One region of the Bacillus coreaensis genome, then DNA from elsewhere that is predicted to be linked to it. Evidence: riboswitches for the same ligand, from Rfam matches in the RefSeq annotation. Region 1 holds a riboswitch; each other region holds the start of a gene.
The links. A riboswitch is a leader RNA that binds a small molecule or an ion and turns the genes downstream of it on or off. The one in region 1 is predicted to bind thiamine pyrophosphate.
Positions count from the first base shown of each region.

Region 2: it holds a riboswitch for thiamine pyrophosphate, as region 1 does, so the genes downstream of both, ACQ5H4_RS03925 (ABC transporter substrate-binding protein) here and thiC (phosphomethylpyrimidine synthase ThiC) in region 1, are expected to answer to the same signal.
Region 3: it holds a riboswitch for thiamine pyrophosphate, as region 1 does, so the genes downstream of both, thiM (hydroxyethylthiazole kinase) here and thiC (phosphomethylpyrimidine synthase ThiC) in region 1, are expected to answer to the same signal.
Region 4: it holds a riboswitch for thiamine pyrophosphate, as region 1 does, so the genes downstream of both, thiT (energy-coupled thiamine transporter ThiT) here and thiC (phosphomethylpyrimidine synthase ThiC) in region 1, are expected to answer to the same signal.

Region 1 covers NZ_JBOCCY010000015.1:91,141-97,151, reverse strand. The annotation lists gene thiC (phosphomethylpyrimidine synthase ThiC) at 59-1,843, opposite strand; TPP riboswitch at 1,986-2,100, opposite strand; tRNA gene ACQ5H4_RS18770 (tRNA-Ala) at 2,365-2,437, shown strand; partial or broken gene ACQ5H4_RS18765 (IS3 family transposase) at 2,516-2,650, opposite strand; gene ACQ5H4_RS18760 (IS256 family transposase) at 2,751-3,920, shown strand; gene ACQ5H4_RS18755 (glycosyl hydrolase) at 4,249-6,011, opposite strand, start outside.
Region 2 covers NZ_JBOCCY010000002.1:146,287-152,297, forward strand. The annotation lists gene ACQ5H4_RS03910 (ABC transporter ATP-binding protein) at 1-91, opposite strand, end outside; gene ACQ5H4_RS03915 (ABC transporter permease) at 78-851, opposite strand; gene ACQ5H4_RS03920 (thiamine-binding protein) at 848-1,141, opposite strand; gene ACQ5H4_RS03925 (ABC transporter substrate-binding protein) at 1,153-2,148, opposite strand; TPP riboswitch at 2,250-2,360, opposite strand; gene ACQ5H4_RS03930 (peptide chain release factor 3) at 2,552-4,132, shown strand; gene ACQ5H4_RS03935 (efflux RND transporter permease subunit) at 4,286-6,011, shown strand, end outside.
Region 3 covers NZ_JBOCCY010000003.1:186,162-192,172, reverse strand. The annotation lists gene thiD (bifunctional hydroxymethylpyrimidine kinase/phosphomethylpyrimidine kinase) at 1-507, opposite strand, end outside; gene thiE (thiamine phosphate synthase) at 528-1,163, opposite strand; gene thiM (hydroxyethylthiazole kinase) at 1,179-1,994, opposite strand; TPP riboswitch at 2,089-2,201, opposite strand; gene ACQ5H4_RS06975 (methyl-accepting chemotaxis protein) at 2,307-3,254, opposite strand; partial or broken gene ACQ5H4_RS06970 (HAMP domain-containing protein) at 3,246-3,389, opposite strand; gene ACQ5H4_RS06965 (MATE family efflux transporter) at 4,500-5,630, opposite strand; gene ACQ5H4_RS06960 (ABC transporter ATP-binding protein) at 5,646-6,011, opposite strand, start outside.
Region 4 covers NZ_JBOCCY010000001.1:421,075-427,085, forward strand. The annotation lists gene ACQ5H4_RS02205 (nitric oxide synthase oxygenase) at 1-465, shown strand, start outside; partial or broken gene ACQ5H4_RS02210 (CHASE3 domain-containing protein) at 566-1,318, shown strand; gene ACQ5H4_RS02215 (methyl-accepting chemotaxis protein) at 1,460-2,257, shown strand; TPP riboswitch at 2,348-2,446, shown strand; gene thiT (energy-coupled thiamine transporter ThiT) at 2,512-3,108, shown strand; gene ACQ5H4_RS02225 (divergent polysaccharide deacetylase family protein) at 3,206-3,982, shown strand; gene ACQ5H4_RS02230 (VanW family protein) at 4,028-4,918, opposite strand; gene ACQ5H4_RS02235 (alanine/glycine:cation symporter family protein) at 5,016-6,011, opposite strand, start outside.

The DNA of each region.
Region 1 (6,011 bases):
AAAATAATAGAAGGAAGTCAATTGGAACGACTTCCTTCTATATATTTATTTGCATATATTATCGATAGATACTTCCACCTGTTTGTTTAAACTCGTCAGCTTTTTCTTTCATTCCTTTCACCATAGCTTCATTCGTATCAAGTTGGTTTTCTTTTGCGTAATTACGAATATCATGTGAAATCCTCATGCTGCAAAACTTCGGTCCACACATAGAGCAAAAATGGGCTGTTTTAGCTCCCTCTGCAGGTAAGGTTTCATCATGGTACTCCAATGCCCGTTCTGGATCTAAAGATAGATTAAACTGATCTCTCCAGCGGAATTCAAATCTTGCTTTTGATAGAGCATCATCTCTCTTTTGTGCGCCTGGATGACCTTTGGCTAAATCAGCCGCGTGAGCCGCAATCTTATAGGTGATTACCCCTTCCCTAACATCCTCTCTATTAGGTAAGCCTAAATGTTCCTTTGGTGTCACATAACAAAGCATGGCCGTGCCATACCAACCGATCATCGCAGCCCCAATGGCTGATGTGATATGGTCATACCCTGGAGCAATATCAGTCGTTAAAGGCCCTAATGTATAGAATGGAGCTTCCTTACAAACCTCTAATTGTTTATCCATATTCTCTTTAATGAGATGCATTGGTACATGCCCTGGCCCCTCCACCATTACCTGTACATCATGCTCCCATGCAATCTGGGTTAGTTCTCCTAATGTCTCTAGTTCTGCAAACTGTGCCTCATCATTTGCATCTGCAATAGAACCAGGACGTAAACCGTCCCCAAGAGAGAACGCTACATCATAAGCCTTCATAATTTCACAGATTTCGTTAAAATGAGTATAAAGGAAATTTTCCTGGTGATGATACAAACACCACTGAGCCATGATCGAGCCACCTCTTGAAACAATGCCCGTTAATCGTTTCGCCGTTAGAGGAACGTACCTTAAAAGAACCCCGGCATGGATAGTGAAATAATCGACACCTTGCTCTGCTTGCTCAATTAATGTGTCACGATAAACTTCCCAAGTTAAATCCTCGGCAATACCGTTCACTTTTTCAAGTGCTTGATAAATAGGAACTGTACCTACCGGAACGGCAGAATTACGGATGATCCATTCTCTTGTTGTATGAATATTTTTTCCTGTTGATAAATCCATAATGGTATCTGCCCCCCAGCGGGTAGCCCATGTCATTTTTTCCACTTCCTCTTCAATTGAAGAGGAAACAGCTGAGTTTCCGATATTCGCATTTATCTTCACGTGAAAATTACGTCCGATGATCATTGGCTCCATCTCTGGATGATTGATATTCGACGGAATGATCGCTCTTCCTTTTGCCACTTCCTCACGAACAAACTCTGGTTTCATATTTTCTCTAATGGCGATAAACTCCATTTCAGGAGTGATAATCCCTTTTTTGGCATAATGAAGTTGGGTTACATTCTGACCTTTTTTCGCTCGTAATGGTTTTCGGTTGAGTCCCGGAAAGATTTTATGATTCGCTCTTGGGTCATGATCATCTTTAAATCCATTGTCTTCCGGCTTTATTTCTCTTCCTTTATATTCTTCTACATCTTCTCTTTCTCGTATCCAGTTATGTCTTAGATTAGGTAAGCCTTTAGTTATATCGACTGAAAATTGGTTATCGGTATATGGTCCACTTGAATCGTATACCCGAACTGGTAGATTTTCTTCTTCACCAAAAGTTCCAGATGTAGGACTAAGTGCAATTTCTCGCATAGGTACTTGAATATCAGGTCTTGAGCCTTCTACATATACCTTTTTACTTCCTGAAAAACTTGACATAATGGAAATACTCGATTGATTTAATGAAGTTGATGCCATGATAAATCTCTCCTTTTATAAAATGTAATAAAAGGACGAGATCTAGAAAAAACGGGGGATCGAAGTAAGAAAAACACAATAAAAAAGCCGGGTCCAAAAATAGACGGACCCGGCTTAATATGTAGAAGTGTAATCTAAATTAATAGATTGTTATTAACTTCCCCACGCTGGTATGATCCAGATCAGGTCCAAAGGGTCAAGAAACTTAAACGTGTCTCTCTCTCAGCCCAAACTATTGGACTCCCCTAGTTATTGCTATTCAATTCTCATTTATTATACATGAAACCATAGGAAATGGAAGGGTAAATTTTCCTGAATAGTTATAAAAGACCACGATTCAGAACCACTTTATGAAAGATTCGGAAGTTATCGTATAAAGGTTACGAGTTATTCATAACTGCCCTATGAAGCCCTGATATTACATGCCTCCTACAATATTTAGCTTAGGCAAAAAATGCGTTTTCAGGTATTGTAAAAATACAATGATGTAGTATAATATTTTTATATCGTTTCAGAAATTCGGGGCATTAGCTCAGCTGGGAGAGCGCTACGCTGGCAGCGTAGAGGTCAGGGGTTCGAGCCCCCTATGCTCCATACAGGAAAACCCTTGTGTATGATTTAACCCCAAAAATTTAGACAAATAGTTTAGGCAGCTTCCAAGACCTGAGTTCGTTATTCTACTGGACTTAGGTCTTTTAGCTTTGCTTTAATTTGTTTATGATTATAATATTCAATATATTCCAATTCTTCTTCAAAAAGTGCTATGCTTTCTAATTACTGCAGATACAACAACTCAGACTTTAATAAACGATTAAGTCCATATAATTGTGTAAAAAGAAAGAGTCATTTTATTCACTCTTGGCAACACTGTTTTCAGCGACGATAAACAATGAAAAGAGGAAATAAAATGACTCACTTTCAGTTTAACCTAGATTTAGGCCTTTTAAAAGAATCCGTTATCAATTCTAATCTGGATATGGTGATTAAATCAGCGATTGTCTTAGTCCTTAATGAAGTCATGGAAAATGAAAGGGACAATTACTTACGTGCCGCTGCTTATGAACGGTCTCCAGATCGCCGGGACTATCGAAACGGCTACTATGAACGTGAATTGATCCTAGGTATTGGGAAACTAAAGCTAAAGGTACCTCGGACCAGAAATGGAGAGTTTTCCACTTCTGTCTTCGAAAAGTATGCTCGCTGTGACCAAGCCCTAGTCATCTCAATGCTAGAAATGGTCATTAACGGTGTTTCAACTCGGAAAGTTACAAATATTGTTGAGCAGCTTTGTGGGGAAAGTATATCAAAATCGTTTGTATCTTCTCTTACTCAAAAGCTTGACCCCATTGTTAATGAGTGGTCCAAACGCCCTTTGAATGTCATGTATTATCCTTATATTTTTGTGGATGCCATGTATATTAAGGTCAGGGAATATAACCAAGTTGTCTCAAAAGCGGTGTACATTGCGACTGCCATTACCGAGAAGAATACCCGTGAAATCCTTGGGCTTAGTGTGGATCATGCAGAGGATTTCGAGAGTTGGAGTCGTTTCTTCCAACAGCTTAAATCCCGTGGGCTTAAATCTCCAAAACTGGTCATCTCAGATGCTCATCTAGGGCTACAAAAGGCAATACAGCGCGATTTTATTGGTACTACATGGCAAAGATGCACGGTACATTTTAAACGCAACATAATAGGGAAACTCCCTAAGAAGGATTCCACAGAGATACGCACAATGATTAAACGGGTCTTTGAAGCTGTTACGGTGGATGATATCCGCAGGTTTAAGAATGAATTAATGAACCAGTTTGGGGATGAGGCTAAATATGCTAAAGCCTTGGAAACTTTAGATGAAGGCTTCGAAGATGCCATTCAATACCTAAACTTTCCTGAGAAGGTGCACCCTCATATCCAAAGCACAAATTCTCTTGAACGCTTAAACCAGGAAGTCCGTAGAAGGGAGAAAGTTATTCGTATTTTCCCTAATACCCAGTCTGATTTTCGATTGGTAGGTGCTGTTCTTATGCAATACCAGGAGGACTACTCCAAGAGAAAGATAATACTTAATAACAAATAAAACTTTTATTTTCAACGTACTTCCATTATGGAATGATTACATATCCGGGAAGGGCTGTCAAAGTGAAAAGCCTTTGACAGCCCTCCCCGGATATGTAGATAAAAAACCATGGAAGTTTCGTCAAAAAAATTTAAGGGGTATGGATAGAGAATAAGCAAAGGTGAAGCTGAGAACAGTTACTTTTGAAATTACACAATAATCAGGACTTGACTTTAATAAACCAAAGAAATACTCTATGACTGTGGAAATATGGTTTAAAACATAGAAATAAACAAACAAAAATGGGAGGAAAGTCACCACTTTCCTCCCATTACGGTTCACCCATTCTTTATTTGCTTTTATTATCTTTTAATACAGTAGTTGGGATTTCAAATTCCTCATAAGTTATCAATGATGCTTCACCAGTCAAACCGTATTCCTGTGCTGGAAAAGAACCCCACAAACGATTATTTAAGTTACTTGTTACCTTAACTTCTAGTATATTTTCTCCTTTAATAAGTAGCTCAGAAATATCAATACTTGGGTTGGTTATATCAACAGTGTCTGCTTTTTCTCCATTGACAAATATAGATGCTGTTCCCCCATTTAGCGAACCCAGCTTTAAATAAGCTCCATTGTGTTTGTTCCAATTATTTGGTAGTTTAACAGTAGTAGAATAGGATCCAATTCCAGAAACAGATTTCCCTATTTTTTCTATATCTTTCCAAGGTATTAGGTCTGTTGCTCCGACATTTATCAATGGTTTATTGGTTTCATAATATTCTTCAACAGTAATGTAACCTAAGCCACGGTCTTCTTGACGGGTCACTTTCTCTCCCGGTTGCCAATTTTCAACCACAAGATTCCAGTTAGTTAATGAAATATTCTCTGGAGCCTTTACTTGTCTTTCATACTTTTTACCATTACTTAATTGGGCATAATACCTTCCACTATCAGTCACTTTGAAAGTTACTTTTCCATCAACAATTGTGACCTCGTCTGCGTTACTATTTGTTACATAACTTTCGTCTTTGGCATTTGGATCTAATGCAAATACTGCAGTTTCTCCAGGCGCTAAGGTTATATCAACAATGGTTCTGTTATTTTGAATCTTATATTCTCCAATTTCTGTAACATCACCATTCCATGTATCTATTAAGTATGGTTTATAAACACCATCAATTGAGATTTGAGTTGAGTAAGCATTTTCATCATTGTACATATAATTGTATACATAGAGGTACTTTTCATCATCGCCTTCTCTCATAAACGATAATAACTTTTTATTAGCATCCACATATTCTGCACGTGGGTTTACTCCTAACTCTCGCAACGCAGTCTGTGCATCTTCACTGCTTTTAATAACAGCAACATTCTCCAATTGTTTTAAATTTTTCATAACCTCTGATAATTCTTCATCTTTTCCATCATTAAAAGGGGTCCGTATTCCTGCACCATTATGCGTCACAGTATGTTCTGGACGTGTCAGTTCTTGAATTGCACCATCTACGATTACCACTGGAAGCCCTTCCTTTGCCCATTCATAAATAATTTTTGCACTTTCATATTGAAGCTCTTCCTGATAGAGAATAAGTGCCTGGTAACCTGGTCCATCTGGTTGAATAACCCCATTTTTATAATCTATATTTTTATCTGCCAGGATTCCAGGTGAAAAGTAGTTATAGGTATAACCAGTATTTTGTAAGGTCATATCTTGCCAGTACATCCCTTTATTACTACGGAAATAATTTTTTGTATAATCTCTTGTCCTATTTGCCCATGAAGCATTTACGTTATAATCTGTTCGAAGGATACCAATATCAACTCTTGGGCTACCCTGTTGTAAAACTTTTTGTAGACGCGCTATATGTGTATTAATATCCTTGTAATCTTGAGCTGCTGGTTGCCGTTTGTTGAATCGTCCAGAGATGTATTTCCACATCCCTTCGTAACCCGGCCATTGGACTTGACCAGCAGGGCCAGCTTGTGAGGAATAGCCATGAAATACGGTTCTTGCAATACCTGTTGCAAACTGAGCATTTATAATTTGTAAAAAATGATTATAGTTAAATGTGTAGTTTATATAAGAGGCACCTGTTTCACTTGAAAACA
Region 2 (6,011 bases), on a different contig from region 1:
ACTCCCCGTGCTTAATAAAGAGGGTGAGATCATCTAAGATTTTTTTATTTCGATAAGAAAAAGACACATTTTGTAATTCAAGAAGCTCCACGATTTTTCCCCTCAGCTTTCCAACGAATAATAAATCTCTCCAACCAATTGATCATCATAAAAAATAACAAACTTAATACCATAATGAGAAATATCGCAACAAACACTCGATCGGTTCGAAACGATGAGGATGATAGTGTCATATAGACTCCAATACCCTTTTCAGATCCTAACCATTCAGATATAACGGCTCCCATGACACTGTAAGTTGCTGAAATTTTCAGCCCTGAAAAGATCGAAGGGAGGGCAAATGGAAATTCAAGTTTCCAAAATAATTGTCGTTTTGTTGCTCCTGCCATTTGCATATAATGGAAGAGATCTGCAGCAACTTGGCGAAATCCATCCATGGCTGAAATGGTAATTGGAAAGAAACAAACCAGAGTGATAACAATTAATTTGGGTAATAAACCGAAGCCAAACCATATCACAAGAAGTGGAGCAAGTACGATAATGGGTATATTTTGCGATAAAATAAGAAGCGGATATAAAGATTCTTTTAAAAAAGGGATATTATGTAAAATAAAAGCAGTTAACAGACCTACGGTAACTCCAGAAACAAAGCCAAGAAAAATAAGCTGAATGGTGGATGTAAGATGTACAGAGACAGTGCCCCAACCATTTATGAGTTCGTTAAAAATTTGTGAAGGAGTTGGGAGAAGCCAATTTGGAATCTCAGTAATTCTTGCTGTGAATTCCCAGCCAATGAATAAAAGGAGGAGAACAAAAATTGGTCTCCATCCTTTTTGTAATTTTTGTATCATGAACGATATTTCTCCGTAAGTGTATCCATTTTAATTCCACCTGGTTGATATAGAATCTTCACCTGTGAAATAACATTGCTACTTCCCATTTCAATCATCTTCTCATTCATTTTCGTAATGACAGCAAAAAGTTCCTGAAGATCACCCTCCATAGTTGTTTCTAAAGGATGAACCTCATACTTTACTCCTGACGCGTCAATAATGGCTATTGCTTCATCTACGTAAGGAATCACATTTTCACCGTTTTTTGTCTTAGGGATAATTTGTATACTAACAAGTGCGTTTGTCATATGATCAACTCCTATTGTGGTAAAAATTCATTAGTAAAGGCTTTTTCTGCTTCTAACTCTGATTCTAACAACCCATTCTCAAGCATCCAAGAAGCATAGTTTTCCCATACTTCTAAACGTTGCTCTCCCCATTGGTCTGCATCGTCTTGATATTTGGTAGCAAGCCATTCCTGACTTTTCTTTACAAGCTCTGCGTCAAGCTCTGGAGCAGCTTTGATTAGGACGTCCGCCGCATCGGAAGGGTTGTCGATAGCGAATTCATAGCCTTTTGAAGCGGCTTTCACAAAAGCTTTTACTGTTTCTGGATCATTGTTAATCATGTTTTCACTAGTTGTTAGCACAGGTGTATAGTAGTCTAGCTTTTCGGAGTAATCGGTTAAGTAGACCATATTGATGTCTTCTCCTCGTAATTCTGCTTCCACGCCTGTCCAACCGTAGTATATCCATGCAAAGTCAATATCACGTTCAACAGCAGTAAAGAAATCCGCATCGCCTATGTTTACAATATTCACCTTTTCTACATCTGCTTGTTCTTGCTTCATAAGGGAGTCGATGATGGATTGTTCTACAGGTGAGCCCCAGCCACCGTATGTTTTTCCTTCAAAATCTTTAGGAGATTGAATATTTTTAGATGCCGGTGATGCGAACCCAGATGTATTGTGTTGAATGACTGCAGCTATAGAAACAAGAGGTACCCCTTGAACTCTTGCTTGTGTAATACCCTCTTGATAACCTACACCAAAGTCTGCTTTTTCTGAAGCAACAAGTTGATCAGCACCAGCTTCTCCAGGCATCTGAATGGTCACATCAAGACCTTCGTCTTCAAAAAAGCCTTTTTCTTTTGCGACATATAGCCCTGTGTGATTTGTATTTGGAGTCCAATCAAGAACGACTGTTACTTTTTTTAAGTCAGCGCTTGATTCCTCCTTTTCTGTTTGTTGTTCATTTGTTTCTGAACATCCTGCGAGTAATACAGAAGCTGCAAATGCAACTATCCATTTTTTCATTACTTTCTCCTCCAATGGTATAAGTAGGATATGAACTGAACCTTTCGACGCAAAAAAACGCCGCAGTTTTTGAACCGGGCGCATATGTTTAAACAAATTTATTGTCTAAAGAATATGTTTCCTACGCTGGTATCATCCAGATCAGGTTCAAAGGGTCAGCATCAGTTGGATGCACTCTCAACCGGTCTTCACCGGTCCCCCTACAATTCTTACCTATTTAGTTTGATTTCTATCTCATTATAGCAGAAATTATTTTCTTGAAAAGGAAGAACTTTCATGAATAAATCAATATAATGATATGTTTGTGATTGCTTTTGTAAAGAACAGATTGCAAACTTCATACAGTCACGATAAGATTGAAGTTATGGATGAATTTGTGTAAGGAAAGAAAGGAAATTCTATAATGGCAAAAAATTTTAAAGATGATGTACAATCACGTCGCACATTTGCGATCATTTCCCACCCGGATGCTGGGAAAACGACATTAACAGAAAAGTTATTGTTATTTGGTGGAGCCATTCGTGATGCGGGAACAGTTAAAGGAAAGAAAACGGGTAAGTTTGCAACGAGCGATTGGATGGAAATTGAAAAACAACGTGGTATTTCCGTTACGTCGAGTGTGATGCAATTTGACTATAATGACTGTCGAGTGAATATTCTTGATACACCAGGTCACCAAGACTTCAGTGAAGATACGTATCGAACTCTTACAGCTGTTGATAGTGCGGTCATGATTATCGATTCAGCAAAAGGGATAGAGGAGCAGACCTTAAAGCTATTTAAAGTGTGTCGAATGAGAGGTATTCCGATTTTTACCTTTATCAATAAGCTTGATCGTCAGGGGAAATCTCCATTAGAACTTTTAGCTGAGCTTGAAGAGGTTATGGGAATAGAATCATATCCGATGAACTGGCCGATCGGAATGGGGAAAGAATTTCTCGGTATATATGACCGTTTCTACAAGCGAATTGAACAATTCCGTGTGGAAGAGGAAGAACGATTTGTTGGGTTAAATGAAGATGGAGAAATAGAAGGAGATCATAAACTAAAGCAATACTCCTTGTATGACCAAACGTTGGAGGAAATCATGCTATTAAATGAAGCGGGAAATGAATTTTCTCGTGAAAGAATAGCAAATGGGGAACTAACACCTGTATTCTTTGGTAGCGCCCTAGCGAACTTTGGTGTTCAAACTTTTCTAGAAACATATCTTCAATTTGCACCTGCACCTCAAGCACGGGAGTCTACAGAAGGAAAAATTGATCCGTTATCAGAGGAATTCTCAGGTTTTGTTTTTAAGATTCAAGCCAATATGAATCCTGCTCATAGGGATAGAATTGCCTTTTTACGTGTATGTTCAGGGAAATTCGAAAGAGGGATGACAGTCAATATCCCACGCTTAGGAAAGTCAATGAAGCTTTCTCAATCAACACAGTTTATGGCTGATGACAGAAACACGGTTGATGAAGCGGTTAGTGGAGATATTATTGGTTTGTACGATCCAGGTACGTATCAAATTGGAGATACTTTGACAGTTGGAAAAAACAACTTTCAATATGAAAAGCTTCCTCAGTTTACTCCTGAACTCTTTGTTCGAGTTTCAGCTAAAAACGTAATGAAGCAAAAGTCTTTTCATAAAGGAATTCAGCAACTTGTCCAAGAAGGTGCCATTCAGCTCTTCCGTACTGTTCGAACAGATGATTATTTGTTAGGGGCAGTTGGTCAACTACAATTTGAGGTGTTCGAGCATCGGATGAGAAACGAGTACAATGCAGAAGTATTAATGGAAAGATTAGGTTCGAAAATCGTCCGTTGGGTTGAAAATGAAGAAATTAATGAGAATCTTTCTAGCAGTCGAAGCCTTTTAGTTAAGGACCGTTACGATAAGAAAGTATTTCTTTTCGAAAACGATTTTGCACTTCGCTGGTTTCAAGAAAAAAATCCAGATATTACACTATATAACCCTATGGATGATTACCAATAAGTACTTAGAAGTCCTCGTGTTTTGAGGGCTTCTTTTTTATAGCATATTTTATACAGTGCTTATTTGCATACGATAATGTGCTTCTTTATAATATGGGGCATGAAGCCTTAAGATGGCTGAATCTGTGAGGGATTTGAGAGGAGTTAGCGTGGAATGAAGATTAGCGAATATGCTATAAATAGACCAGTCTTTACAATTGTCACGATGTTCTTAGTGCTGATTCTTGGAATTGTTTCGTTAGTGAATATCCCATTAAAGCTAATACCAGAGATAAAACCTCCTGTAGGTGTGGTTGTAACGAATTATCCAGGTGCAAGTCCTGAGGAGATTGTAGAAAAAATAACAAAACCATTGGAGAGTAACTTAGCCACTCTGCCCGGTATAAAAACGCTCACTTCAACCTCACAGGAAGGCGCAAACTTTATCCTTCTTCAATTTGCTTGGACGACACATATTGATGAAATCCAGGATGAAATTATTCTACGCATGGATTTAACAACACTTCCAGACGATGCAGAAAAGCCTAGGTTCTTAAAATTTGACCCTTCGCAGTTTCCTGTAATTCAACTATCGTTAAGTGCGGATGAAGATGAGGAGATGTTGAGACAGTTAGCCCAGGAATTAGAACTGGAGTTAACAAAAGTGGATGGAGTTGCGAGCGTAAATTTATCTGGAACCTCTGAAAAGGAAGTAAAGGTTGAACTTGATCAGGAAAAATTAAAGGCATACTCATTAAGTCAAAGCGATATAGTCGATTTGATTCAGGCCAATAATATTTCGATGCCGGGTAACCCTATTTTAACTGAAGGTAAGCAATTAACAACAAGAATTATATCCACCCTTGATTCCATAGATACATTAAAAAATTTAACAGTCTCAATGAATCCTTTAACGGGTGATGAGATACAGTTACGTGATGTAAGTAATGTAAAACTAGAAAACCGGGATGATCGTACCATTACCCGCACTAATGAAAATCCTTCTGTGCTTCTTAGTGTTCTTCAGCAATCTGATGCGAATACCGCAGAAGTATCTAAAGCATTTGTTCAAGAATTAAAGAACCTGTTGAATAAGGAAAAATATCAAGATATTCAGTCAGATATTATATTTGATCAAGGGGAATACATAAAACAAGCCATTGGAAACATAACAACTTCCTTACTCCTAGGTGGCCTATTTGCAATGGTAGTTCTTTTTTTCTTTTTAAAAAATGTAAAAAGTCCACTGATTATTGGCGTTTCAATTCCGTATTCGGTTATTTTCACCTTTGTATTAATGTCTTTTTCAGATTATACGCTTAATATTATGACTCTTGGAGGACTAGCATTAGGGATTGGAATGTTGGTAGATAACTCCATCGTGGTCATTGAAAATATTAATCGTCACTTGGCAATGGGCAAGAACGCAAAGGAAGCGGCTCGTGTTGGCTCACAAGAGGTAGGTGGAGCCATCACTGCTTCGACTCTTACAACAGTTGCTGTCTTTCTACCAGTTGTTTTTATTACAGGAATTATTGGAGAGCTTTTTAAAGAATTTGCTGTGACCATTTCGTTTAGCTTAATAGCCTCGTTGTTAGTATCGTTAACTGTAGTTCCTATGCTAGCAAGTAGGTTACTAAAGGTTTCTATACATAATGCTGAGAAGGAAAGACAAAGTTCCTATGTTCTTCTTCGGCTTGAAAGGGGAGTAAGATGGTGTTTAAACAATCGAATATTTGTTTTAATCATTTCGACTTTGCTATTAGTTGGAGGAGGGTATAGTTTAACAACTGTTGGTATGCAGTTTTTGCCGAAGACTGATGAGGGATTTTTTACCATACGTGTCAAGTTAGGAAATGGAATGGCGTTGTCAGAAACAGAAAAAGTACTAACTTCCATTG
Region 3 (6,011 bases), on a different contig from region 1:
TTCAGCACCCATCTCATGGAGCAATTTTGCTGCTTGTTTTCGGTCATTCATCGTCTCAATTTTTATTCCTGTAAGCACCTCGGCTTCGGGAATATTTGGTGTAACGATAGTCGCGAGTGGCAGTAATTTTTCTTTTAATGCTTTTACTGCTTCGTTTTGTAAAAGTGAAGCACCACCTTTTGCAATCATCACCGGATCTACGACGATGTGTTTCATCTCATAAAATTCTATAAATCTCGCAACAGCCTCAATGGTGTCACTGTTAAATAACATCCCGGTTTTGATCGCATCTGGACGCAAATCTTCAGCAATCGATCGGAGTTGTTCTTGAATTCCTTCCAAAGGAACTGAATATACCCCCTGTACCCCTGTTGTGTTTTGTGCGGTTACGGCTGTTATCACAGACATTCCGTACACATCTAATTCTTGAAATGTTTTCAGATCGGCCTGTATGCCAGCCCCTCCACCACTATCTGAACCGGCAATGGTTAATGCTTTATTTACCATAGTGAATAACCTCTCCTTGACTAAAATTCATCAACTAATCTACGTAATAGCTTGGTATGCTCTTGAATGTGACTGGCTCGACAAATATCGGAAATAATCGCTAGGCCATTTGCTCCTACTTTCATAACGGTTTCTCCATTGGTAGAATTAATTCCACCAATTGCAACTAGAGGCAGAGAGATTCCTGCGTTACGAAATTCAGTAAAGATATCCAAGTTTTGTTGTTTTTCGGTATCCTCTTTTGAAATGGTAGGATACATCGGTCCAATTCCTAAGTAATCAGCTCCGTCTCGAACGGCTTGAAGTCCCTCTTCAATCGTGTGAGTGGATACACCAAGAATTTTGTTAGGACCGATTGTCTCTCTCACATATTTTGCATTTTCATCGTCCTGGCCAACATGAACTCCATCAGCATCAAGAGCAATAGCGAGTGGTAAATCATCATTGACGATAAATGGGACCTTATGTTCCGCGCAGAGTTCTCGCAGTTTTTTTCCAAGCTCGTACTTTCCTGTTTCTCCAAGAGAGTGGCTCCCTTTTTCTCGATATTGAAAGCACGTTATTCCACCTTCAATCGCTAAAGCTAACGTTTCTTCAGGTGTTCGATCCATGCAATCTTGACTGCCCATTATAAAATACAGTTTTAGATATTCCATTTTCCCCAATGCTCCTTACATCGTTGTGATTTTTGAATACACTTTGGCTAGATCTACCACATCGGAGGCTGAAGTAAGCATGAGTTGATTTAGAAATTCCATCTGAAAAGTGCCAACATGTTGGTCACCTGTTGCTAAAATCGCGCGCTCAGCGACTGCACCATAAAATGCTGAAGCCCCTGCCGCGGCGAGTAAATAATTTGTTTCAACACTTGCAAAAGCTCCTACAACTGATGAAAATAAGCAACCAGTCCCAGTTACTTTTGTTAGAAGAGGATGTCCGTTTGAAATGATGATCGATTCTTCTCCATTAGAGACAATATCGTCTTTTCCGGTAACCACAACTGTCATATGTAATTTTTGAGCTGCTAAAAGAGCGAGATCTGCGATATTTCCTTCACCTGTACCTGCATCAACACCGCGTGTCTGCCATTCTTCACCTACTACGTTGGCTACCTCGGCAGCATTTCCACGTAATATGCTAATATTCACTTCTGTTAGTATTCGTTTTACAGTATTTGTACGATATGTTGTTGCACCAGCTCCAACCGGATCAAGCACGACCGGTACTCCTTTTCCATTAGCAGCTTTTCCTGCAATGATCATAGCTTCTACTTCCGGTTCCCTTAATGTGCCGATATTGAGCACGAGTGAATTTGCTATGCTTACCATGTCAGCTACTTCTTCTTTGGCATAGGCCATAACTGGTGAAGCACCAAGAGCTAACAACCCATTTGCAACAAAATTAGTTACTACCACATTCGTCATATTATGAACTAACGGTGATTGTTCTCTTACTCTATCAATTAATGTTAAAAATTCATGACTCATCTTTCTTTACTCCCTTCGTATTAAAAACCTATTTTAAAACAAAAAAACCAGATTCTTATAGAACCTGGCATAGTTACGAAACAAAAAACATTCATCTTCGCAGTAACTACTTCCCTCCGCTGGTATGAGCCAGATCAGGTTCCAAGAGTCGAAAACTGGATATTGTTTTCTCTCAGCCCGAACATACGGGCCCCCCTAGTAGATTTCATATGAAACTATAATTCCATCATAGTGGAAGGTTTTTCATAACGCAACTATAAATAATTTAAATAGTAAAAAAGTTCTCTCTGTACCAACAGGAGTGAATTCTATTTAAATCGTAAATTTCCTTAAAAGATCTTTTAAATTAATGGCCATTTCATTGACTGCCTGAACGGACGAAGCGATTTCTTCCATTGTTGCCAGTTGCTCTTCAGCTGATGCAGCCACCGCATGTGAGGAATTGGAATTCACCTTTGCAATTTCTGTTAGCACTTCAATATTCGCAGTTACATATTTGGAGCTTTCCGACATCTTTTGCACATATTGATGAATAGACTGAATCGTCTTACGAATGTCTGTGATAGAGTGAGTAATTTGTGTAAATGATCTTCCTGCCTCGTTAACAGCAATTGACCCATTTTCTACTTCAAGTGTGCTCTTTTCCATCGCTTTTACAGCTTGATTTGTACCAGATTGGATTTTTAAAATAAGATCAATAATTTCGTTAGAAGAGCTCTTAGATTGTACGGCAAGCTTACGTACTTCATCAGCAACAACAGCAAAGCCTTTCCCATGTTCACCTGCCCGTGCTGCTTCAATAGCAGCATTTAAAGCGAGTAAATTAGTTTGATCCGCAATACTTGTGATCACTTTTGTTATTTGACTAATTTCCTTTGATTGACTACCAAGGTTATCAATCACTCCTGACACTTCTAAAACGGAGTCATGAATATGCGTCATTTGCTTAATCGCATGTTGTACAACTTGATTTCCGTTTTTAGACACTCCGTCAACCATATTTGCTGAAGCTTCCAGTTCTTCTGATGAAAGCGTTAGTGTTTCTTGAATCGTAGCCAATGTGTTCATTGTATGTATAGTTTCATTTACGCTTTCTAATTGTTTATGAGAGGATGCGGCCACCTCTTGAATGGAATAAGTAATACTTTCTGCCCCTTGCGCTGTTTCCTCTGAGCTTGCTGTTAAATCCTCTGCAGACGAAGAAACCTGAGTGGTTGTTTCATAGGCTTGTGAAATTAATGCTCGTAGCTCTTTTACCATTCGGTTGAAAGTAATGGTTAGCTCACCAATTTCATCATTTGATGTGACCTTCATATCAGCTTGACTAAAATCACCCTCTGCCACTTCTTGAATTCTATCTGATAAACGACGGATCGGACCATGAATAGACTTCATTAATACAAAGGCAACTAATACGGAAATACCAATAACTATTATTGTAAGAATCATTGTCCAAAGCTGAACTTGATTTCCGTTAGAAATGATTTCTTCTCCAAGCTGTTCTACGCTTTTATTTTTTTCGTCAGCTAAAGCTTTTAGTTTTGTCATCGTTTGTTCGGCTTTAAACTTTTCAGATCCAACATTTAGAAAGGCTTGACGCTTCTCTCCGCTGTCAAACACGTCAAAAGCATCCTTCATCATAACCTCATTCCATTTGACACTATCGGAAATGACCTTTTTTACTGAGTTTTCATCTTTGGTTCCTGCAACGTTATTCAATAACTTTTTTTCTAACTGTTTACTAAGCTTTACATTGCTCTCAAAGCTTTCCTTTGCCTGTGGAGAACCATCAAGCATGTACTCATTTACGAGCCGTAATCGCTCAGCCATGTAAAATCGTAAATCTTGCAGATCGTTTAATTGCTGTGATTCTTCTAGAATAAGTGATTTAGCTAATTCATTTGCCTTTTGGGTATTGATCATGGAGTAAATAGCTAGTCCACTAGAAACTAGTAACACTAGCCCGAAGCTAAGCATGATTTTTTTCCGAATACTTTGTGATTGAAATGGACTTTTTATGATTGGCAGATGCCATGTTGTATTCTTATTAATACGAATTCTTTTTTTAACCCATTTACCAATAGACTTCAATCCTTACACATCCTTCACCCGTTGTCCCATTCATTATGGCAAAGGAATATTAAGCAATTGTAAAGAGATTGTAAGTATTAATTAAATAATATAACTTTATACCTGATCCTTAAGAACTATTTTATAAAATAAAATCTAGGAAATGATGGTATTTCCTAGGCAAGCGCAGGTTATGACATTTCTCTGCAAAATTCCATATCCGACTAATCGATTAGTTAGTTTTTTGACATAAAGAGATAAAAAGATGCTTCGGGATAGACTAAATAAGATAAACGCCATCCATACTCCGTGGTTCCCAAAAACAGGTACCAAACATACAATGGCTGCTAAAAACACAAGCAAAGCGATAAAAATAGAATTTCTAACCGATTTCGCGTCCGTTGCACCAGAAAAAATGCCTTCTAGTTGTAATCCTCAAAATCCGACAAGTGGAAATAGAAACATCCAAAATAAGAATACATGAGTGGATTCTCTAACCTCGTGAATTGTCGTAAATAGTGAAACAATAAAGTCTCCAAACAAGAAGGTCAAAAGGGATAAATAAATAGCTGTGGCAAATCCCCAGGTTGCAGAAAGTGACAAGGCTCGAAAATATAGAGAGCTGTTCCTTCCTCCTAACGCTCTACCTACTAAAATGCTTGAGGCATTAGCGAATCCTCCAAAAAGATAGTCCATTACGTAATGGACTTGTAGAAGGATCGCATTTGCTGCTAATGTGAGCTCCCCCATGCTTGCTCCTTTTGAGGTGAAAATTCCAGTCATCGTGACTAAACATAATGTTCGGAGAAAATGGTCGCGATTCACAAGAAACATTTGAACTAAGGTGTCCTTCTTGATTAACGCAGCAATTGAAGGAATAAAGAAACGACTTTTATTTGTATGATAAATAATGAGCATTCCAATTAAAACCGAGGACACTTCAGCGATTAAAGTAGCAAAGGCGACGCCTGCAACCCCCATATGTAAGCCCAGAACAAAAACAATATCTAGCACAATATTTAATAGGTTCATACCAATTTGCAGGAATAACGACATTTTTACTTTTCCTAAGCCGACTAGCCATCCAATGGTTACATAGCTTAGTAGAATAAAAGGTGCACCCCAGATACGAATGAGAAAGTAAGTTTCAGTCAGAGCATTTGTTGATTCATTTCCTCCCATAAGGAGAAGAGATAATTGGATGATTGGCTTTTGAAAAAGGATGAAAATCAAACCCATGAGAATAGCAATAATCATCGGGCGATAAAGCGCAAACATAATACCTTCTTCATTTTTAGCTCCATCAGCTTGTGACGTGAAGCCACTTGTCGTTACACGTAAAAAGCCGAGCAGCCAGTACATCGAATTAAAAATAACGGCAGCAATAGCGACTCCGCCTAACGCCGTGGGGTCTTGTATTCTTCCAACGACGGCCGTATCTACCACCCCAAGTAATGGAGTAGAGACTCCAGATAAAATTAAAGGAAAAGCTAGTATAAAGTATTCGCGATGAGTACATGTATGTGAATAACGGTGAACCATTTGTCTAACGGAAGCTAAGTTCATTCCTACTCCCCTTTCTTACAGCATAGCCGCTTGTAACAACGCTTTTGTATATGAATGTCGTTCAGGAGCATATAGTTCGGATAGTTGAAAATCATCGACCAAGCACCCATTTTTCATCACAAGGATTGTATCACATAAATTGGTTACTGCTCGTATATCGTGAGAAATAAACAAAATCGACATTTGTAAGGTTTGCTGCAATGTTTTTAATAGTTCAATGATATGCACTTGGACGGACACATCTAAGCTGGCAGTTGCTTCATCACAAACTAGTAAGGAAGGTTCAATACTTATGGCCCGTGCAATACACACTCTTTGTTTTTGCCCGCCACTCAACTCATGGGGATAACGATCGACCATGGTTTTCTCTAGTCCTACAAT
Region 4 (6,011 bases), on a different contig from region 1:
TGGTATGGTGTACCGATGATCGCTGATATGCGTCTTGAAATTGGTGGGATTCAATACACAGCAGCTCCTTTTAATGGGTGGTATATGGGAACAGAAATTGGTGCTCGAAATTTATCGGATGAAGGCCGATACAATGTGTTACCTATCGTTGCTGATCATATGAAATTAGATATGTCTAGAAATAGCAGTCTTTGGAAGGACCGTGCACTACTTGAAGTGAATCGAGCGGTTCTATTTTCCTATAAAAAGGCTGGAGTAAGTATTGTTGACCATCACACCGCAGCGGCTCAGTTTAAGTTGTTTGAAGAAAGAGAGAAAGAAAAAAGTCGGAAATTAACAGGTAATTGGACTTGGTTAATTCCTCCTGTTTCTCCCGCATTAACCCATATCTTTCACCAGCAATATGATAATAGCACTCAATTGCCAAATTATTTTTATCAAATGGCTCCTTACGAAAAGAAATAGATTTTGTCTATTTCTTTTCATTTGAAATAAAACGCTTCCATATCAAAAGAACTATTGTTAATATAGGTATAAAGTACAACCTATAAATGGGGGAGCAAACATGAATATCACTGTTCGAAAAAAAATTATAGGTAGTTTTGTTATTGTTTTATTTATGTTAGTAGTTGTAGCAAGTGCTGGGATTTTTCAACTATATTCAGTAAACAATACGTATCAATCATTCTTAAGTGAAGAAGTAGGTCAAAAGCTAGAAGTGAAAAATCTCCAAGAGCAAATGATTAGAAAATCAGCAGCCGTAAGGAGCTTCCTACTCACTGGAGAGGCTGACTATCTGACAGAATACGATGAGGCAGTAAAGAGCTTTGATAACTCTATGAAAAAATTAAAAACAACAATCACTGATAAGGAGTTATTAGATACGTTAACTGCTCTTGAGGAAATGTCAACAAATGATTCGAAATTTGCTCAAGACCAAATACAAATGAAAAAAGACAACGATGAATTAGGTTATTTAATCCTAGCAAAATCAACTGCACAAACGTTAGGTATGCAGTTTAATGCAAAAGTAAATGAACTTCTATCTATTCAGGAGAAACATTTAGACCATGCAAGTAGCTTGACCACAAAAAAAATAGATGGAATTGTTACAATAATGATTGTGATCAGTGTAACTGCGATTCTTGTTGCATTAGTACTAGCGACAATTATAAGTTTACAGATTGCGAAACCAATTGTTCATGCATCTAAGGCAATTGAAAAGGTTGCGAGCGGAGACCTATCTATAGATGAGATTCAAGTGAAGAATAAAGACGAAATTGGGGCAATGATCCAGTCTGTCAACTCAATGGTTTCTGGATTAAGAGAAGTTGTTATACAAGTTAGAGATTCATCAGCTCAAGTTGCAGCTAGTAGTGAACAACTAAGTACAAGTGCGCAGGACAGTACTCAAGCAAGTGAACAAATTTCTTATATTGTTGAACAAAACTCAGAGGGTATGGATTTGCAACTGCAACATTTAACCAAAATTCACACATTAATTGAAGAGATGTCTAGCAATATAAGTTTGATTACAAAAAGTAGTGAAAAAATGCTCGTCACAGCTGATAATACGTTTCAAGTTACAGATCAAGGAGCATTATCTATAGAAAAAGTAGTTAACCAAATGAATTTGATTAATGATGGTGTTTTGAATGCCTCAGAAATCATTCGTCAGTTAGGTAGGCGTTCAAATGAAATTACTTCTATCCTAAATATGATTACAACGGTTGCAGATCAGACGAATCTGCTAGCCTTAAATGCGGCAATCGAAGCTGCAAGAGCAGGTGAACATGGCAAGGGATTTGCTGTAGTTGCAGACGAAGTAAGAAAGCTCGCAGAGGAATCAAAAAAATCAGCTGATCAAATTACAAAAATGATTTCTTATATCCAATCTGAAACGGATCTAGCTGTATCTGCAATGGAAGAACAGTCTCACAAAGTATCAGAAGGATTCGAATATAGTCAGGATGCAAAGAAAGCGTTTGCTCTAATTGGAGAGTCAATGGGAGACGTAATAGAAAAGGTATCTGACGTTTCATGTGCCATTGAGCTACTAAGTATGCATAGTACAAATGTCGTACAAGCAATTGACGAAGTAAAAGGAATCGCAGAAGAAAGCGTTGCAACAACCAGAGAAGTAGCAGCCGGAACAGAAGAAAACGTTGCTACTCTCCAGGAAGTAACCGCAAGTGCTCAAGATCTATCAGGTATGGCAGAAACCTTACAGCAGTTGGTTCGCAGATTTAAAATATAAACATGAAAAGCATCTAGTTTCAACTAGATGCTTTTCTATTTAATTTTATATGATATAATGAATACGAAATTATAAACAAACTACATACAACGAAACCACAAGGGGAGCGTTATGCTGAGAGTGAACGTTTGTTCTGACCCTTTGAACCTGTTAGATAATTCTAGCGCAGGGATGTGGAAAGACTGCATTTTTCGTGTAATCATGTCTATCTACGCTCTCCTTGAGGTTTCCAGAAAAAGGGGAGATTTTTTTATATGGGAAACAAACGATTAATTATGATGATTGAAGCATCTTTTTTTGCAGCCTTTGCATTAATTCTAGACCTTCTTCCATCGATTAAACTTTCGCCTAGTATTTCTATTTCATTTGCGATGGTACCAATTTTGATTATCGCCTTTAGATGGGGATTCGTTGCTGCAACCGCTTCTGGCTTTTTATGGGGACTATTACAAATTGCTATGGGTGATGCATATATTTTGACTCCGTTACAGGCCTTCATTGAGTATTTTCTTGCCTTTGCGTTTATTGGATTTGCAGGTTTTTTTATGAAAAAAATTCAGGTAGCACTAACAGAAAATAAAAAGAAAGCCCTTCAATGGATCATCGTTGCCACATTCGTTGGAAGTGCGGCACGTTATTTTTGGCATTTTATCGCGGGATTTTTATTCTGGGGAGAATATGCACCGGATGGGATGTCTCCATTCTTATTTTCACTAGGCGTAAACGGTGGAACAATGATTGGAGCAGCCATCTATTGTTCCGTTATTTTATTCCTTTTAGTGTCTAGTTCCCCAAGATTTCTTCTCCACAAAAGGGTTTCCTCTCCAGAGACTTTGAAAAAAATATCGTAATCCAACACTCGTCCAATGTTTTGGGCGAGTTTTTTGTATGGTTTTTCCTCAATGAGAGAAACTATACCAATAACTAACATTTCAAATGGAGGATTTTATGAAAAAAACTTCATTTATCATTTTTTTGGTCATTTTTACACTGTTCTCTCATCATGGACATGGCCAGGAAGTGAAAAAGGCAGCTATTATTATTGACGATTTTGGTGGTGGTGTGGGAGGTGTTAAGGATTTTCTAGAAGGTGATGTGCAAATCACAGCGGCTATTATGCCTTTTAATGAGCTTTCAAAAAAGCATGCAGAATGGGCATATGAAAATGGCTTAGAGATCATGGTACACTTGCCTATGCAGCCGAAAAAAGGAAAGGCATCTTGGTTAGGACCAAAGCCAATAACGAATGATTTATCAAAGGAAGAAGTAAGAAAGAGAGTCATTGATGCTATCGATAGTGTTCCTCATGCTATGGGATTAAATAATCATATGGGCTCGCTTGTCGTTGAGAATGAAGAGATTGTCAGGGTGATTGTCGAAGTGGCAAAGGAAAAGCAGCTATATATTGTAGATAGTGCAACAAGTCCAAAATCAAAATTTGAGGAAATCACTGAGGAATTAAATGTACCATTTATTAAGCGAGATGTGTTTTTAGATGATATCTGTTCTGTGAATCAGGTCAAAAAACAAATGCTTATTCTTGCAAGGATTGCGGAGAGCCGAGGTACCGCTGTTGCGATTGGACATGTTGGTACATCAGGTAAGGTATGCTCGTTAGGAGTTACTGAGTCAATGCCTCAATTTAAGCAGAAACATATTAAGGTCGTCCCTGTATCTGAGCTGTTATCTGATTCCATCCGATCTAAGTATTTTCATCTATATTAAAAGTGGCTGTCCATTGGGTAGGGTACTCCCTCTGGACAGCCTTTTTTATTGATACATGCTTGGCACTTGGTTATGTTCAACATTCACATCATCTGAAGTATACAAGAGAATGGACACGGAACCGCCTCTTACTTTGGAGCGTATCAAAATAGGATGCTTATAGTTATTCATAAAAACAAAGTCAGGTCCATACCAGCTTACTGTTGCATCGCGACCTGGAGGAACATAAGGTACACGTTTGGAGTGGGAATATCGTTTCACGATTTTTAACCCTGCTCGATCCACAGCATTAAAGAGGGTAGAAGATACTTGGCAAATACCTCCGCCGACCCCCTCAGAAAGCTCACCTCGAACAATAATGGGAGCTGGAGTATATCCACGTTCTTTAGTCCTTTGACCAACCACCTCATTGAACGAGAAGGTCTGACCTGGAAATAGGACGTAGTTATTTATTGCCTCGGATGATATTCTAATATTATTTGTTCTTGAGGTATTGTAGCTATTGAAATAAGTGACATAATATCCAATCGCTTGTTGTCGAATTCTTGACAATAGCTCACTATCTACCTCTGGATAAATCGGTTTTTTAGGAACTTTAAGCGTTTTAGCACCTTTACTATAAAAATAGGAGTGATATAGGGTATGAAATGCTCTCTTATCAAGTTGATATCCCAGCTGCTCTGGCTGTAAATTTCCATGTTCATCAAGAAAAGCATTTTTCGGCTCTATGTATACTTGTTGGGAAAGTTCAGAAGTTAAGATGTCAAGATGATGCAAGTCCATAAGAGGAGTATTGGGAAGAGGAAAAACTAGTTCTTCGCGATCTACAGTCATAATGGGTTGATCATTATCCATCAATGTAAGTACATCGTGATTGGCTGGTTGTTGAATAAGCATGAGAATAGATAAAAGTCCAGTTAATTTCAATCGTATCATCCTTCCACTTAGGTACCATGAGTATTATTCCAAGTTCACGATTTACTTATGCGAGGGATAAAGAAATGAAAAAGACTGGGAATTCCCAGTCTTTTGATTAAGCTTTTTCAGTTGTTTCTTGCTTTTGTTTAGGCCAGCTCTCTACTCCTTTTAATCCAGGGATACTATCTTCAAAAAACACAGGGTCAAGACCTTGCTTACGTTGTTCAAGGTAATTATCAAGTGTTTTAAAAGCAATATTACCAAGTAAACCAATGGCAATAAGGTTTGTAAATGCCATAATGGCCATTGCTAAGTCGGCCAAATCCCAAACAATTTGTAAGCTTGCAACAGCACCGAAAATGACCATTCCAACAGCTAGAATTCGGAAAATAATTAAGGTAGCTTTACTTTTATGAACAAATTCTATATTGGCTTCCCCATAGTAGTAGTTCCCAATAATTGAAGAAAATGCAAACATAAAAATGGCAAAAGTTAAGAAGAGACTTGCCCAGCTTCCAAAATGTTCACCTAAAGATGCTTGTGTCAGTTCAATACCTTGAAGACCTGTCGTATAAGAGTCAGACAGTAAGATAATAAATGCTGTAGCTGTACACACAACAAGAGTATCGAAGAAGACACCTAGTGCTTGAACAAACCCTTGCTTTGCAGGGTGAGAAACAACTGCAGTCGCAGCAGCATTTGGTGCACTACCCATACCAGCTTCATTTGAGAATAATCCTCTTTTTACACCCATCATAATCGCAGCACCCATGCCACCACCAATTGCTTGGTCGATCCCAAATGCATTTTTTATAATAAGTGCTAAAACGGCTGGTACTTCCTGAATATTAGTAATGATAATGTACGCGGCTAAAATAATATAAAAGAATGCCATAATCGGTACAATAACAGACGAAAACTTTGCGACACGTTGTACTCCGCCAAATATAATAATGGCTGTTAAAATGGCTAATACGATGCCTACAAGTGATCCATCAAAACCAAATGAACTGTTAAAAGAAGCAGCAATAACATTACTTTGAACAGCAATGAATGTTAATCCAAAAGAAAATATGATACCAAAGGCAAATACTTTACTAAGTCCAACAGA